Regions from separate parts of the Serratia sp. K1WW1 genome, predicted to be linked through region 2. Evidence: riboswitches for the same ligand, from Rfam matches in the RefSeq annotation. Region 2 holds a riboswitch; the other holds the start of a gene.

Region 1 (7,290 bases), 2.1 Mb from region 2:
CTGGCACCATCGGCCAACTGGCGATCCAGTGCGCCAGAGCAATGGGCGCACGCAGCGTCACGGCGATCGATATCAATGACGACCGGCTCAAGCTGGCACGCCAGATCGGCGCAGAAAACACGTTTAACAGCGCAGAACTCAGTCCCGCCCAGATAGCCGAACGCTTGCAGGAGAGGCGTTTTGATCAGTTGATTCTGGAAACCGCTGGTACACCACAAACGGTTGGGCTGGCGCTAGATATCGCCGGGCCACGGGCACAAATCGCGCTGGTGGGGACTCTCCATAAGGACCTGCATCTGTCTTACAGCACCTTCAGTCAGATCCTGCGCAAGGAACTGACGCTGCTGGGCAGTTGGATGAACTATTCAGCCCCGTGGCCAGGGGAAGAGTGGCAGCAGGCCATGAAGCTGTTCCAATCGGCAGATCTGGCTCTGGAGCCGTTGATTGCCAGCATCGATCGTCCGCAGCAATACGCCGCCAGCGTTGCAGCCCTGGCCGGTATGCCGATGCAGGGAAAAATCATGCTCAAGCTTGGCGAAGAGTGATATTTAGCCAATGGCTGCCCTGGTGCAGCCATTATTTTGCCTCAAATCCCATCTCCTTGATCTTTATGCTCCCCTTTCATATCCCTTTCGCATAAAATAAAAGCAAAACATTTCGATAGGTCAGGATGATGAACTCTTTTGAAAGACGAAATAAAATTGTCGACTTGGTTCAGCAGAACGGCAGCATCTTGGTCAGCGATCTTTCGAATTCCTTCGGAATTTCTGAAGTTACCATCCGCGCTGACCTGCGCCTGCTGGAAGAAAAAGGCCTGCTGATCCGCTTCCACGGCGGTGCCGCCAGGCCGGGCAGCCAGTTGGAGCAGGAGGCCGAGGCGCCGAAAACCACCGGTGAGGTCATCCTGGAAGAACGCTACCAGTTGGCCAAAGACCCGAAAAAGCGCATTGCCTTAAAGGCAGCGGCGATGGTCAACCCCGGCGATACGGTGATCCTCGACAGCGGCAGCACCACCATGCTGATCGCCGAAGAGCTGGTGAAGATGGGTAATATCACGGTGATCACCAATAACCTGCCCGCCGCCTTTGCACTTTCCGACAATAAAGACATCACGCTGGTGCTGTGTGGTGGCACGCTGCGCCATAAGACGCGCTCCATGCACGGCTCCATCGCGGAACTCTCCCTACAGGGCATTGCCGGTGACGTGATGTTCGTCGGGGCCGACGGGCTGGACGCTACCAACGGCATCACCACCTTTAATGAAGGCTACTCGATCAGCGGCGTAATGGCTCAGGCAGCCAAGCGCGTGGTCGCGGTGGTCGATTCCACCAAGTTCGGCCGCCGGGGGTTCAACCTGGTGCTGTCGATGAGCCAGATCGACATGATCATTACCGATACCGGCATCAGCAGTGCCGATCGCCAAGCGCTCGATCGGGCAAAACCCGAACTGGTTATCGTGTAAAATCAACCGGGCAGAGGATCAAGCCTCTGCCTATTACAGCCATCGACGCAATCTTTGCGACAACCCCCTATCAGGCGTTAAACTCTTACCCTTCTCGAATCACACAACTCATGGAAAACCCAGATGACGAAACATTACGATTATCTAGCAATTGGCGGCGGCAGCGGCGGTATCGCATCGATCAACCGGGCAGCCATGTATGGCCAGAAATGCGCACTGATTGAAGCCAAAGAACTTGGCGGCACCTGCGTTAACGTGGGTTGTGTCCCGAAAAAAGTCATGTGGCATGCGGCACAGATTGCCGAGGCCATTCACCAGTACGGCCCGGATTACGGCTTCGATACCACCGTCAACGCCTTCGACTGGAAACGTCTGATCGCCAACCGCACCGCCTACATCGATCGTATTCATACTTCCTACGACAACGTGTTGGGTAAAAACAAGGTCGACGTGATCAAAGGTTTTGCCCGCTTTATTGACGCGCATACTGTGGAAGTCAACGGCGAGAAAATCACTGCCGACCATATTCTGATTGCGACCGGTGGCCGCCCAAGCCACCCTTCAATCCCTGGGGCCGAATACGGCATCGACTCCGACGGCTTCTTCGAGCTGGATGCCATGCCAAAACGCGTGGCAGTGGTGGGCGCTGGCTACATCGCGGTAGAGATTGCCGGTGTAATGAACGCGCTGGGAGCGGAAACGCACCTGTTCGTGCGTAAACACGCCCCGCTGCGTACCTTCGATCCGATGATTGTAGAAACCCTGGTTGAGGTGATGAACACCGAAGGGCCAACCCTGCACACCGAATCCATTCCAAAATCCATCGTCAAAAACGCCGACGGCAGCCTGACGCTGGCGTTGGAAAACGGTAAAGAGTTCACCGTGGACAGCCTGGTCTGGGCCATCGGCCGCGAGCCAGCGACCGACAATCTGAACCTGGCGGTCACCGGCGTGAAAACCAATGCGAAAGGTTACATCGAGGTCGACAAATTCCAGAACACCAACGTGAAGGGCATCTACGCGGTAGGTGACAACACCGGTGCAGTTGAGCTGACCCCGGTTGCCGTCGCCGCTGGCCGTCGCCTGTCCGAGCGCCTGTTCAACAACAAGCCGGACGAACATCTGGATTACAGCAATATCGCCACCGTGGTGTTCAGCCACCCGCCAATCGGCACCATTGGCCTGACCGAACCACAGGCGAAAGAGCAGTTTGGTGAGGACAAAGTGAAGGTCTATAAATCGTCCTTCACCGCCATGTACAGCGCCGTGACTCAGCATCGCCAGCCGTGCCGCATGAAGCTGGTGTGTGTGGGTGAAGAAGAGAAGATCGTTGGCCTGCACGGTATCGGCTTCGGTATGGATGAAATCCTGCAGGGCTTCGCCGTAGCGATCAAAATGGGCGCGACCAAGAAAGACTTCGACAACACCGTGGCTATCCACCCAACCGCCGCGGAAGAGTTTGTGACCATGCGGTAATAGTGCATTCCTTACTGGAAAACCGACTGTAAAAGGTCGGTTTTTGCTTTTATTCAGCTTATAAATGCTGATTAAGGCAATTGAATATCCCCGCCATAGTGTTTATATCACTTCAAAATTAACGTTCATTAAGATACATCGTTCGTTTAAATATAACTTCTTAAATATCACCTCAACGAGTTGCCGATTTTCGAGCACTATCGCTCCCAGCACGCCTATAATCACCGCGTAGTTATATGCAGTATCTCGTTTGGCGAGGCTCCTATACAAACACAGGTTACTGATCTGACGACATCGAGAGATGCCCAAGGTTAAGACAGGCTTTATCGGATTAAGGTTCAGCCCAAGGTAACTTCTGAAATTTTTCAGATACGTTGTATAGTGCTAAAACCTGGACGCGGAGATAGGCTTTCTGCACTCCCCCTCTTTGGTTTACTCCCCTATGCGATGCACTGCTGAAGTTTAAACAGCAATAGGGTCAATCACTTCCAGACTCCTCAGCGATGACCGCTACCGCGCCAGCAACACAGGCGGTTCAGGCATTGCTAACTCTTTGAACGCTGACTTTTTCACCGCCACTGGCACCATGACGGTGAATGAAGCCAGGAGACTACGTTGCACACTTACTTTTAACCACAGAGGTCGTTATCGATTACAGTTAACCGAGGATAAGATTATGGGAAATATGATGTTTTTTATGGGATTTTTGTTTTTCATCAGCTCATTGGGGCTGATTGCAGCCTATCTGAGCACCAAATGGGATGACTAATGAACGAAAAGGATCCGCCTAGCATCATCCTCCCCGTAGCCTCATCAATCATTGCGGGGAGGATGAATAACCGCAATAAACGGACGGTATTTACCGCGCGTGATAATGATGATGATTTTTATTCTTGGGTTGCTGTACGCTATTTTTATGATCTCGGTAGGTATTAATGAGATTTATTTGTATTCCACCGGTCAAACTGCATTTCTTTCCTGTCTATTGCTGACAGCTACCGCAAGCTTACTGCTCGTCGCTTTTGTCTGGCAATGTTCCGTAAAAACCAAACGCTGATTTTTTTAATTCAACTATGAGCTGTGCTATGCAAAATCAAAAACAGGCCGTCGCCAGAAACTCGATGATTATCAGCGGATTGTTGGCGTTAGGTAAATTTATCGCAGGTATATTTACCGGCAGTATTGGCCTGATATCCGAAGGCATTCATTCATTTACCGATTTTATCGCCACCAGCATCACCTGGTGGGCGGTGAGCGTCAGCGATAAACCTGCTGATGATGACCATCATTTCGGTCATGGCAAGGTTGAGAATCTGGCCGCACTGTTTGAGGTACTCCTCCTGTTGGCGGCCGGGGGTTGGATCATCTTTGAAGCAGTAAGCAGCCTGATAGGTGAGGCAAACCAGATTGTGGCTGCACCGGTAGTGATTGCGGTACTGCTGGTGTCCATTGTGGTTGATTTCTTCCGTGTCCGGGCCTTGAACCGCGTGGCCAAGGCCACCAACAGCGCGGCTCTGGAAGCCGATGCTCTGCATTTCTTCTCCGATATGTTGTCTTCTGGCGTGGTGCTGTTGGGCATGGTTTTTGTGCTATTTGGTTTTGCCCGTGCGGATGCGCTGGCAGCACTGATCGTCGCCTGCTTTATCCTGACCGCCGCATTGAAGCTGGGGAAACGCTCTTTTGATTCCCTGATTGACACTGCACCTGCAGGCACGCGGGAAGATATCGCGGCCCTGCTTAACGATTTCCCCGCGGTGCTGTCTACAGAAAACATTCGACTGCGCAGTGGCGGAGCCACGCTGTTTATCGAGGTGAGCGTTGGGGTATGCCGGACGCTACCGCTTGAGCGGATCAAGGAATTGAAGCAGAACGTTACCGCCAAACTTGCGCAGCAATACACCAACTCGGAAGTACGGGTGATTGCCATCCCTCAAGCCAGAAGTGATGAAGATCTGGCAACCCGTATTCGCATGCTGGCCGCCAACCATGGGGCCGTGGTGCAGAGCCTTTCGCTACAACAATTGGCAGACCGTGTGGCGATCGGTATGGATCTGTTGGTTCCGGCCAATGCCAGCGTAGAGCAGGCGCATGATATTGCCAGCGAGGTGGAGGAGGCTCTACGCCGGACGTTGGGCGAAAATACGGAGATCGAAACCCACCTGGAGCCACAGATGCTGGATTGGCTAACTAGCCAGGATGTGGAACACGGCGAACTGGCGAAGATTGAACAAGCATTGACGCTTTCGGCGCAAAACAGCGGATTGGTGCAAGACATCCATGATATCCGGGCGCGAGAAACGCCGCAGGGCGTGATTGTGAATTTTCACTGTCGGGCCCTTCCTGCCTTGTCGATTTCTGCGGTGCACGATGCGGTGGACCATATTGAACGGCAATTGAGAATGCAATTCCCGATGGTATCGCGGGTGGTTGGGCATGTTGAACCGCTGTGAGCCCTCACTGCGGAATGAAGGATAAGGTGAAGGTCTATAAATGGCTCTGTTGCATTAGTGACATGAAGTTGGAAAAAGTCAGTACCACTTTTATCGATAGTGACCACCTCAGGTTCACCGTGATGACCAATAGCCTTGCGAAAGAAGCGCAATGCGGCTGCAGCGTCCCATTTGGCAGTCAGCAAAAAGTCGATAGTTTGAACTGCTGTATCGACAGCCCGATACAGATACTTCCATTGGCCTTTGATTTTGATGTAGCTTTCATCCATTCGCCCCTGCCGACCTGCAGTGCGCTTGTGTCGGCGAGAAGCCTTATCCAGCAGCGGCGCCAGGCGGATAACCCAACGACACTGCGTTGAATGGTCAACGATAATACCGCGCTCTGCCATCATCTCTTCCAGTTAACTGGCGACGCCTTAATGCGACAGAGCCCAATAGTTTCTCATGCCTGACGATGTGGCGGCATAACATCCTGATTGGGGACTAAAAATAACCAGGATGCCAGCACAAACGGCATCGTTAAGGTCGGGATCCCCAGCGGGGACATCAGCGTATTCATCGCGCCTTGGACAAAAACCGTAAAGATGATGCCAATAAGGGTGTAGGCCAGCACCCGCCAACTCGGTTTATTAAAGGTTGAACCTAAGGCAATCGCCGTTAATACGGCACTGAAGGAATACAGGCCACTGGCGATGCTGGCATCATTAGCGCCCAAGGCCAGTGCGGTCAGCAGCGCCAGGAGTGACCCCACCACGGCAAATACGGCGGCCCACAGCGAACTGACGGCTAAACCGATGACAAATAAAACCCCCGCGATGACGCTGCTGAATAGATAAATCTGCGAAATACCGTGGAACAGCGTCTTGTAAACGGAAGCGTTCAACAAAGATTGCATTGCTACCACGCTCTCAGCAGTTGGTAGCTTCGGTGCCGGTAAACCTGCGCTATGCAATCCGGCAAACATATAGCTGCTCAGCAAGATGACCCAGGTTGTCAGCACAAAAGGCGCCGTCAAGGCGGCAATTTTCCAGGTTTTCAGCAGGTCAGCAAGGCAGGCGGTAGCGATAACCGACACCACGCTGCCAACAACGATACAGACCCATACCAGCGGCGTCATGACCAGAAAGGTCGGCAGCGCAACGCCGACCAGGCAACCGTTATAACCATAAAGCCCCGCCCGCCAGGATGAACGATCGGGTAGCCCCAACCCCGTCAAGGTCGCGACCACAGTGCCAAGTAGACAACCATAGGCGGCCATCGGGATACCTTCTCCATAGGCCGCCACAAAAATGGCGATAAAGAAAATCAGGCCGGTCAGTGGGTTATTCTGAAACATGACCTGAGCGCAGCCGCGCAATGTCACATCGATAAAACCGATCACGGCATGTGATTGGGCCAAGCGTTGCCATTGGGACGAAATCTCTGCGGGAGCATTCATGAGGTAAACTCCTGATAACGTTTGCCGGACACCGGAAACCTGGGCTGTCCCCCTAACGGGGCCAGATACAAACCGAGCTTTATGTTTTCCAAAGAAAGGGTGCGGGAAGTGAATATCCGGTCGTCACCTGGCGTACTACTTGCCAGAATTCGCGGATAGCTTGTTTGACCCGGGGGCTGTCACAGGAAAGCACCTTGAAAATCAGCCCGAGTTCATTGGGAAGACGGCTGACGCCATGGCAAAGCTCGGGGCTGTAAAACGAGGGGGACTGCTTTAAGATTTCATCCTGAAACGCTTTGTCCGTAATGACGACGACATTACCATAGGTATCAAATGCCCCCATCACGCCAACGACATCCAACGGATACGCTTGGGGTTCCAGAACCAGCTTTTCGGTAAACAGCGTGTCACCGGCAGGGTTTTTCATCGTAATTTTGGACGAATAGACATCAAAACCAAAACGC
Region 2 (7,290 bases):
CTGCATGATGCCAACCCGCTCCATGGTCATCCCGTCACGGGTCAAGCGCCGGGCGCTACCGCCTTGCACCGGCACGTTTTCAATGCCGAATTTCAGCTTGGGATCGGGCAGCTCCATCGCCGAATCCGCCATGTTTTGCAACGCATTCACCTGATGCTGGTTGGCCGAAAGCTCGGCGGAATAGCGCTCCGCCGCCGCCAGCGATTGCTCCAACGTCAGGCCGGTTGCCTGCGCACTCGCCGTCCAACAGGCGAGCAGCAGCCAGCCCACCCGCAATGGGTGAGAAAGTAGTCTGGACATGGTGCCCCCGTTAGTCTTGGCTGGCGCGGATGGCGGTCAGCTGATAGCCGCCGTCAACCTGACGGAAGCTGAACTCCACCGCAGCCCCGGCAGCCAAGGCAGGCAATGGCGGCTGGGGCTGAAGGAAATTCATGGTCATCGGCGGCCAGTTCAAGGCAGGGATGGCTGGGTGGGCGAGCGACACTTTCTGCTCACCCCAGGCCTTAACGGTCCCTTTAGAGTGATAGACGGCGGTGTCTTGGCTGGCATGTTGGTGATGTTGCATCTCCGCAGCGGAGACGAATGAAGAGAACATCAGAGAGATGAAAACGGCAGTGATCAGATTACGCATAACGATAGCTCCATAGAATAGACAAAAACAACTCAGGTCACCGTGCTGGACGGCAAAGCGGTTGGTTTGGCTATTCACGGAAGCGGCAGAAGACGATCTCTGCCGGCGGGCCTGCTATCGGAGGGGTTTGCCAATCGAGGCGGGAAAACTGTGCCTGGGGCTGAGGATCGGCAACCAACAGCTCACTGCTGGCAGGTATTACTGCCGCCAGGGCAAGATTACCGTGGTCTTGCTGTGCCGTATCTGGAACGCAGTGCTTTTCACACAGCGGCCCTTCGGCCTGCATCATCTCATTGGTTAGCGGATCGGCGGCCTGCATATGCATCGTATGCTGCGCGGCTGGCGCAACGGTGGTGAGTTGCAGGTTGCAGTGATGGCTGGCGATCGCCAGTTGGCTGTTGAGCAGTAGCCAGCAGACGGCCAATAGCCATGCTGCAGCCCGCTTCTTGGCGAAGCGCAACCGATGCATAGATATTGAGATGGACGCCAAAGCCGACATGCAAAAATTCCAGAGTAAGAAACTGTGCTGAGTATATCGGCAGAAAACCGTCACAGGAACGGAATTTACACCCGCTGACAAAGCCGCCTCGGAACGATCCTATAAACTGAAAATGCTTTGATTTCAGTCAACTACACAGCTTAAAAATCCCGTTAATCATAGCAAAAACCGGCTTTCGCCGGTTTGCATTATTAATTCAGCCCCAAGGTCCACTGGGCTATTTTGAAGTAGATGATCAAGCCGGTGCCGTCTATCAGCGTGGTGATAAACGGGGCGGAGACTACGGCAGGATCCACACCGAAGCGTTTCAGAGCCATTGGGATCACGGAAGAGACAATCGCGGCCCACAGCGTAATACAAACCAGGGTCAAGCTCACAATGAGCGTAATCTCATAGCCGATACCCATCATCCAACCACGGAATGCACCAGCACAGGCCAGCGTTAACGCGATCATGATCGAAGTAGTCATTTCCTTGCTCAGCACGCGCCCCAAATCGCGCATGCGGACCTCCCCCAAGGCCATGGCCCGCACAATGGTAGAGGTGATTTGCGTGCCGCTGTTACCACCTGTACCCACCAATAGCGGGATAAAGAAGGCCAGGGCAATCGCCGCTTCCAATGACTCTTCAAAATGCTGAATAACCGTGCTGGTATAAGCCTCGGCGACGAACAGCAGCAGCAGCCACACGCTACGTTTTTTCCACAGCTCGAAGGAGCTCATTTCAAGGTAAGGCTTATCCAGCGGTAGGCTTGCCCCTTGCATATGGGCATCCTCGGTGTTTTCATCCTCGATAATCTGCGCGATTTCCCGCTCGGTTAAGCAGCCGACCAAACGGCCATTATCGACCACCGCCACAATATCTAAATTATTATTGTCCACCAGTTTGGCGATATGTTCGCGTTCGTCCGTGGGTTTTACATGGAAGAAGGTGGTCTCCATCATATCCTTGATACGCTCGCCATTATGTTCTTCCTGCAATAAACGTTTAACAGAAAGAACCCCCACCAGTTTGGTGCCATCTTCAATAAAGATTTGTGCGGGAATATCGTCGTTGGAAAGTTGGTTAACGAATATTTTCCTGGCTTCGCCAACGTAAAGATCTTGATGTAGAACAGAGACTTTCTTGTTCATATAACGCGCGATGGCGTCGTCTTCAAAGTTGGCGTTTTGGTAAAGGTCTTGCAATACAACATGTGACATTCTAGATACTCCCGATTGAAAGATGGAGTCTCATAGAGGCGACAAGACAGGACAGCGAAAGCCGATCCCCACGTCTTGGGTTTAGCACTATACAACGTATCCCCAGGGGGAAGTTACCTTAGCAATGCCTTGATTCGGCTAATGCTTGTTTTACCCTTGGTGGCCTCTCTCGATGCCATTAGAGCGGTAACTTGTGTTCGTATAGGAGCCTCGCCATAACGAGATCGTAAAGCTAGATAAAGCGTGGGCATTATGACTGGTTTGGTTATTCGTATAGGAAAAATGGTAATTTTGTTGAGGTGTTATTTATTTTTCGGGCCAAAAACTAACCTGATTACTTTATTATCCTTCCCGGTGAAGGCTAAATTAAACGAAAAACGCCCGCCGTTTAAGTTATCTGCCGTCAGTTTTTTTGATCTGCGAAATCTTAATTCGTGCTGATGTAGGTATCGCTTTAAAAAAGCAAAAAAAATCGGGCACCTATTACGGTGCCCGATTGATAATAGAACGCCCCAGGCTTACTTCTGCAGTTTACGCATTACCAGCGTGGCGTTGGTGCCGCCGAAACCGAAGCTGTTGGACATGACCGTGGTCAGCTCACGCTTGGTTGGCTCGGTCACGATGTTCATCCCTGCCGCCTTCTCATCGAGATTATCGATGTTGATGCTTGGCGCAATGAAACCGTGCTCGACCATCAGCAGGCTATAAATCGCTTCCTGCACGCCCGCCGCACCCAGTGAGTGGCCGGTCATGGCTTTGGTTGAAGAGATGGCCGGCGTGTTATCGCCAAAGACTTCACGGATCGCGCCCAGTTCTTTCACATCGCCGACCGGCGTGGAGGTGCCGTGTACGTTCATGTAATCGATTGGTGTGTCTACGCCCTGCATTGCCATCTTCATGCAACGCACCGCGCCTTCACCCGATGGAGCCACCATGTCGGCACCGTCTGAAGTCGCACCGTAACCGATGATTTCCGCATAGATATGTGCGCCGCGAGCCAGAGCGTGCTCCAACTCCTCAACCACTACCATGCCGCCGCCGCCTGCAATAACGAAACCGTCACGCGCTGCGTCATAGGTACGAGAAGCTTTTTCTGGCGTGTCGTTATAGCTGGTAGACAGCGCGCCCATGGCGTCGAACTCGCAGGCCATTTCCCAGCACAGCTCTTCACCACCGCCAGCAAAGACGACGTCTTGTTTACCCAGTTGGATCAGCTCAACGGCGTGGCCGATACAGTGTGCTGAAGTTGCGCAGGCAGAACTGATGGAGTAGTTCACGCCGCGAATTTTGAATGGGGTAGCCAGGCAGGCAGAAACGCCTGATGCCATCGCCTTGGTCACCATGTATGGGCCAACGCCACGCAGGCCTTTGGCGCGCATACCGTCAGAACCCGCAACCTGGTTACGTGGAGAACCACCACCGGAACCGACCACCAGACCGGTGCGATCGTTGGAAACCTGATCGGCTGCCAGGCCGGAATCTTGAATCGCTTGTTCCATGGAGAGATAGGCGTAAACCGACGCGTCGCTCATAAAGCGCATCACTTTACGGTCAATCAGACCGGTAGTGTCGAGTTTAACATCACCCCATACGTGACTACGCATGCCGGAATCTTTCAGCTCCTGAGAGAAGGTGATCCCAGAGCGGCCTTCCTGCAGACTTGCCAGGACCTCCTGCTGGTTGTTACCAATGCTGGAGACGATTCCCAGGCCAGTAATCACTGCACGTTTCATTCAAGTACCTCTTCCACAATTTACATTCGGGATTTTGCAACGCACTTTAGCGTACAGATGTACGCCGAACAAGTCCGATCAGAATAATTTTGCATTATCTTTACCCAGTTTGCACCTCGGGGCTACCCCCGTTAAAATCGCTCTATCCCTTGAGTTACGAGCAACCTACCGTGAGCAATGCCCCCATCCAAACCGCAGCGTTAAGCTGGAATGAACAAGGTACACCTGTTTCGAAACAGTTTGATGACGTCTATTTTTCCAACCAGGATGGGCTGGAGGAAACCCGCTACGTCTTTCTGGGGGGCAACCGGTTGCCACAACGCTTCAGCGATCACCCACGCTCACTGTTTATTGTGGCAGAAACCGGCTTCGGTACCGGGCTGAATTTTCTAACCCTGTGGCAGGCCTTTGCGCGTTTCCGGCAGGAGACACCCGCAGCAAGTTTGCAGCGCCTGCATTTTATCAGCTTTGAGAAATACCCGTTGCAGTTGGACGACCTGGCGGCAGCCCATGCCCAATGGCCAGAACTGGCTCCCTTTGCCGATGAGCTTCGCGCCCAGTGGCCTTTGCCGCTGCCAGGGTGCCACCGCCTGCTGCTTGCCGAAGGGCAGATCACGCTCGATTTATGGTTCGGTGACGTCAATACCCTGTTGCCGCACTTTGACGCCAGCATGAACGATCAAATTGACGCCTGGTTCCTGGATGGCTTTGCGCCGTCCAAAAACCCCGATATGTGGAGCGAACCGCTGTTTGTCACCATGGCGCGTTTTGCCCGCCCAGGCGGCAGTTTTGCCACCTTCACTGCCGCAGGGTTTGTCCGCCGCGGATTGCAGCAGGCCGGGTTTGAGGTTACCAAATGCAAAGGCTTTGGCCAGAAACGCGAGATGCTCACTGGTCAGCTACCTGCCGACACCCCGGCAAGCGTCAATCCAAGCCCGTGGTTCCTGCGCCCGGCAGCGGAGAATACCGACGATGTCGCTATTATTGGCGGCGGCGTAGCCAGCGCACTCACCGCGTTGGCCTTATTGCGCCGTGGGGCCAGGGTGACCTTGTATTGTGCCGATGCACAGCCCGCAGAGGGCGCATCTGGCAATCGCCAAGGGGCGCTGTACCCGTTACTGAATGGCCGGGGCGATGCGTTGGAAAACTTCTTCTCCGCCGCCTTCCCCTTTGCCCGCCGCCAGTATGACACCCTGCTGCAACAACAGGTTGAGTTCGGTCACCAGTGGTGTGGCGTCAGCCAATTGGCCTATGACGAGAAAAGCGCGGGCAAGATCGCCAAGATCCTGGCCGTTACCTGGCCGCACACTCTGGCACAACCGGCCGATCGCGCTACGCTTAGCACCCTGTGTGGGATCGATACGGGGTTTGGTGGCATTCACTATTCGCTCGGGGGATGGCTGTGCCCTGCTGACCTGACGCGTGCCGCGATTGCCCTGGCTGAACGGCAGGGATTGGTTTGCCACTATCTGCATACGCTTTCCGATCTCAACCGCAATGATGAGGGTTGGCAGCTGCATTTTGCCGGGAGTGCAACTCACCAACATGCGACGGTGATTCTGGCTAACGGGCACCAACTCACCACTCTGGAACCTGGCGCCGCTCTACCGGCATATGCCGTGCGCGGCCAGGTTTCACATATTCCCACTACGCCAGTCTTAAGTGAGTTAAAGCAGGTACTGTGTTACGACGGTTATCTGACGCCGGTGAATCCTGACAATCAGCAGCACTGCATTGGTGCCAGCTACCAGCGCGGTGAATCAAACACCGAATATAGCCAGGCAGAGCAGGAAGAGAACCGCGATCGCCTGCTGCGCTGTCTGCCAGAACAGAGTTGGCCGCAAGAGGTGGATATCAGTGGCCAGCAGGCACGCTGTGGCGTACGCAGCGCTACGCGCGACCACATGCCGATGGTAGGTGCCGTACCGGACTATCAAGCCACTCTGGCGCTGTATGGCGATTTACAGCAGCAACGTCAGCGCGGCGAAGCAATTGCCGATGCGCCAATGTATCCGGGATTGTTTATGATCGGAGCCTTGGGCTCACGCGGTCTGTGCTCAGCGCCGTTGGCCGCGGAGATTTTAGCGGCTCAGCTGTTTGGCGAACCCTTACCGGGGGATAGCGAGATGTTGGCAGCGTTAAACCCAAACCGCATGTGGGTCAGGAAGCTACTGAAAGGACGCGAGGTATAGTTCATTTGAGGGGCCAGCGTGATGCTGTCCCCTTTAGAGCAATTATTCAGTCGGCAACGCTGTCTGATACAGGTTTTCCCACATGCCCAGCACCAACACCTGATCCGGCGGGGAAAGTTCCCCGGCCTTGATGGCCTTGTCCAGGCTGCTCTGCACCCGCACCTTGAGCTGCTCGGCGCTGTGTTCGGCATGTTCTTCCGATTCCGCCACCGCCAAAGTCAGATGACCGCGCAGGTAGCCACCGGCAAACAGTTCATCATCGCTGGCGTGCTCTACCATGTCATCAATCAGCGCCAGAATGCGCGCTTCAAATTCTGCGATCATCAAATTTCCTCGTTAACAAACAGACTCTGGCCTCAGAGATCTTCCGGGTAGGGAAAATGCTCGGCCGCCAGCGGAGGCGTATTGTAAAACGATTGCAGCGCCTGAATAAAGCGCGCAGGTCGTGTGGGTATTCCTCGCTCCAGCAATTCCAGCACCCGGGTACGGACTTTACGCTGGAAACCAATGCGATCCGGCTCGCAGTCTCCACTGAGATTGTCGCAGCTGACGTTGAACGGGAAACCCGCCGCCACGCAGAACATCCACTCCAGCGCCTGCGGATTAATCTCGACCGCTTCGAATTCACTTTGCGTCTGGGCATCGCGCCCATCCGGGCAATACCAGTAACCGAAGTCCACCAGCTTGCGGCGTTCGGCACCGGCGATGCACCAATGGGAAATTTCATGCATGCCGCTGGCATAGTAGCCGTGGGCAAAAACTATGCGGTTATAAGGCAGCTCATCATCGGCAGGCAGATAAATAGGCTCATCGTCGCCTTTAACCAGGCGTGTATTGAACTCATCGCTAAAACACTGATTAAAAATTTCAATCAGTTGCGGATACTGGTGTGTGTTTGGCATAAAAAAACTCAAATAACCACAAAATTAAGGTGGCCATTATAGCCGATATCTCTCGGCTTGCCGCCCCTTTGAAATGTTAAAAATGCAACGCCAACCATTGCTGGATTTCCGCCCCGTGATTGTCGTACAGC

The links. A riboswitch is a leader RNA that binds a small molecule or an ion and turns the genes downstream of it on or off. The one in region 2 is predicted to bind magnesium.
Region 1: linked by a shared signal. The riboswitch ahead of mgtS (protein MgtS) and the one ahead of ACX9GU_RS08250 (magnesium transporter) in region 2 are both predicted to bind magnesium.

What each region holds. Positions count from the first base shown of each region.
Region 1 covers NZ_CM147697.1:5,700,494-5,707,783, forward strand. Annotated here, with positions in the region: gene gatD (galactitol-1-phosphate 5-dehydrogenase) at 1-545, shown strand, start outside; gene ACX9GU_RS25910 (DeoR/GlpR family DNA-binding transcription regulator) at 674-1,462, shown strand; gene gorA (glutathione-disulfide reductase) at 1,586-2,938, shown strand; M-box (ykoK) riboswitch at 3,177-3,348, shown strand; gene mgtS (protein MgtS) at 3,636-3,707, shown strand; gene ACX9GU_RS25925 (cation diffusion facilitator family transporter) at 4,024-5,388, shown strand; partial or broken gene ACX9GU_RS25930 (IS6 family transposase) at 5,430-5,789, opposite strand; gene yut (urea transporter) at 5,831-6,826, opposite strand; gene ACX9GU_RS25940 (urease accessory protein UreD) at 6,906-7,290, opposite strand, start outside.
Region 2 covers NZ_CM147697.1:1,798,506-1,805,795, reverse strand. Annotated here, with positions in the region: gene ACX9GU_RS08265 (TolC family protein) at 1-300, opposite strand, end outside; gene ACX9GU_RS08260 (copper-binding protein) at 311-631, opposite strand; gene ACX9GU_RS08255 (hypothetical protein) at 702-1,130, opposite strand; gene ACX9GU_RS08250 (magnesium transporter) at 1,322-2,332, opposite strand; M-box (ykoK) riboswitch at 2,392-2,562, opposite strand; gene fabB (beta-ketoacyl-ACP synthase I) at 2,851-4,065, opposite strand; gene mnmC (bifunctional tRNA (5-methylaminomethyl-2-thiouridine)(34)-methyltransferase MnmC2/FAD-dependent 5-carboxymethylaminomethyl-2-thiouridine(34) oxidoreductase MnmC1) at 4,236-6,257, shown strand; gene ACX9GU_RS08235 (YfcL family protein) at 6,300-6,581, opposite strand; gene ACX9GU_RS08230 (elongation factor P hydroxylase) at 6,614-7,159, opposite strand; gene ACX9GU_RS08225 (sulfite exporter TauE/SafE family protein) at 7,236-7,290, opposite strand, start outside.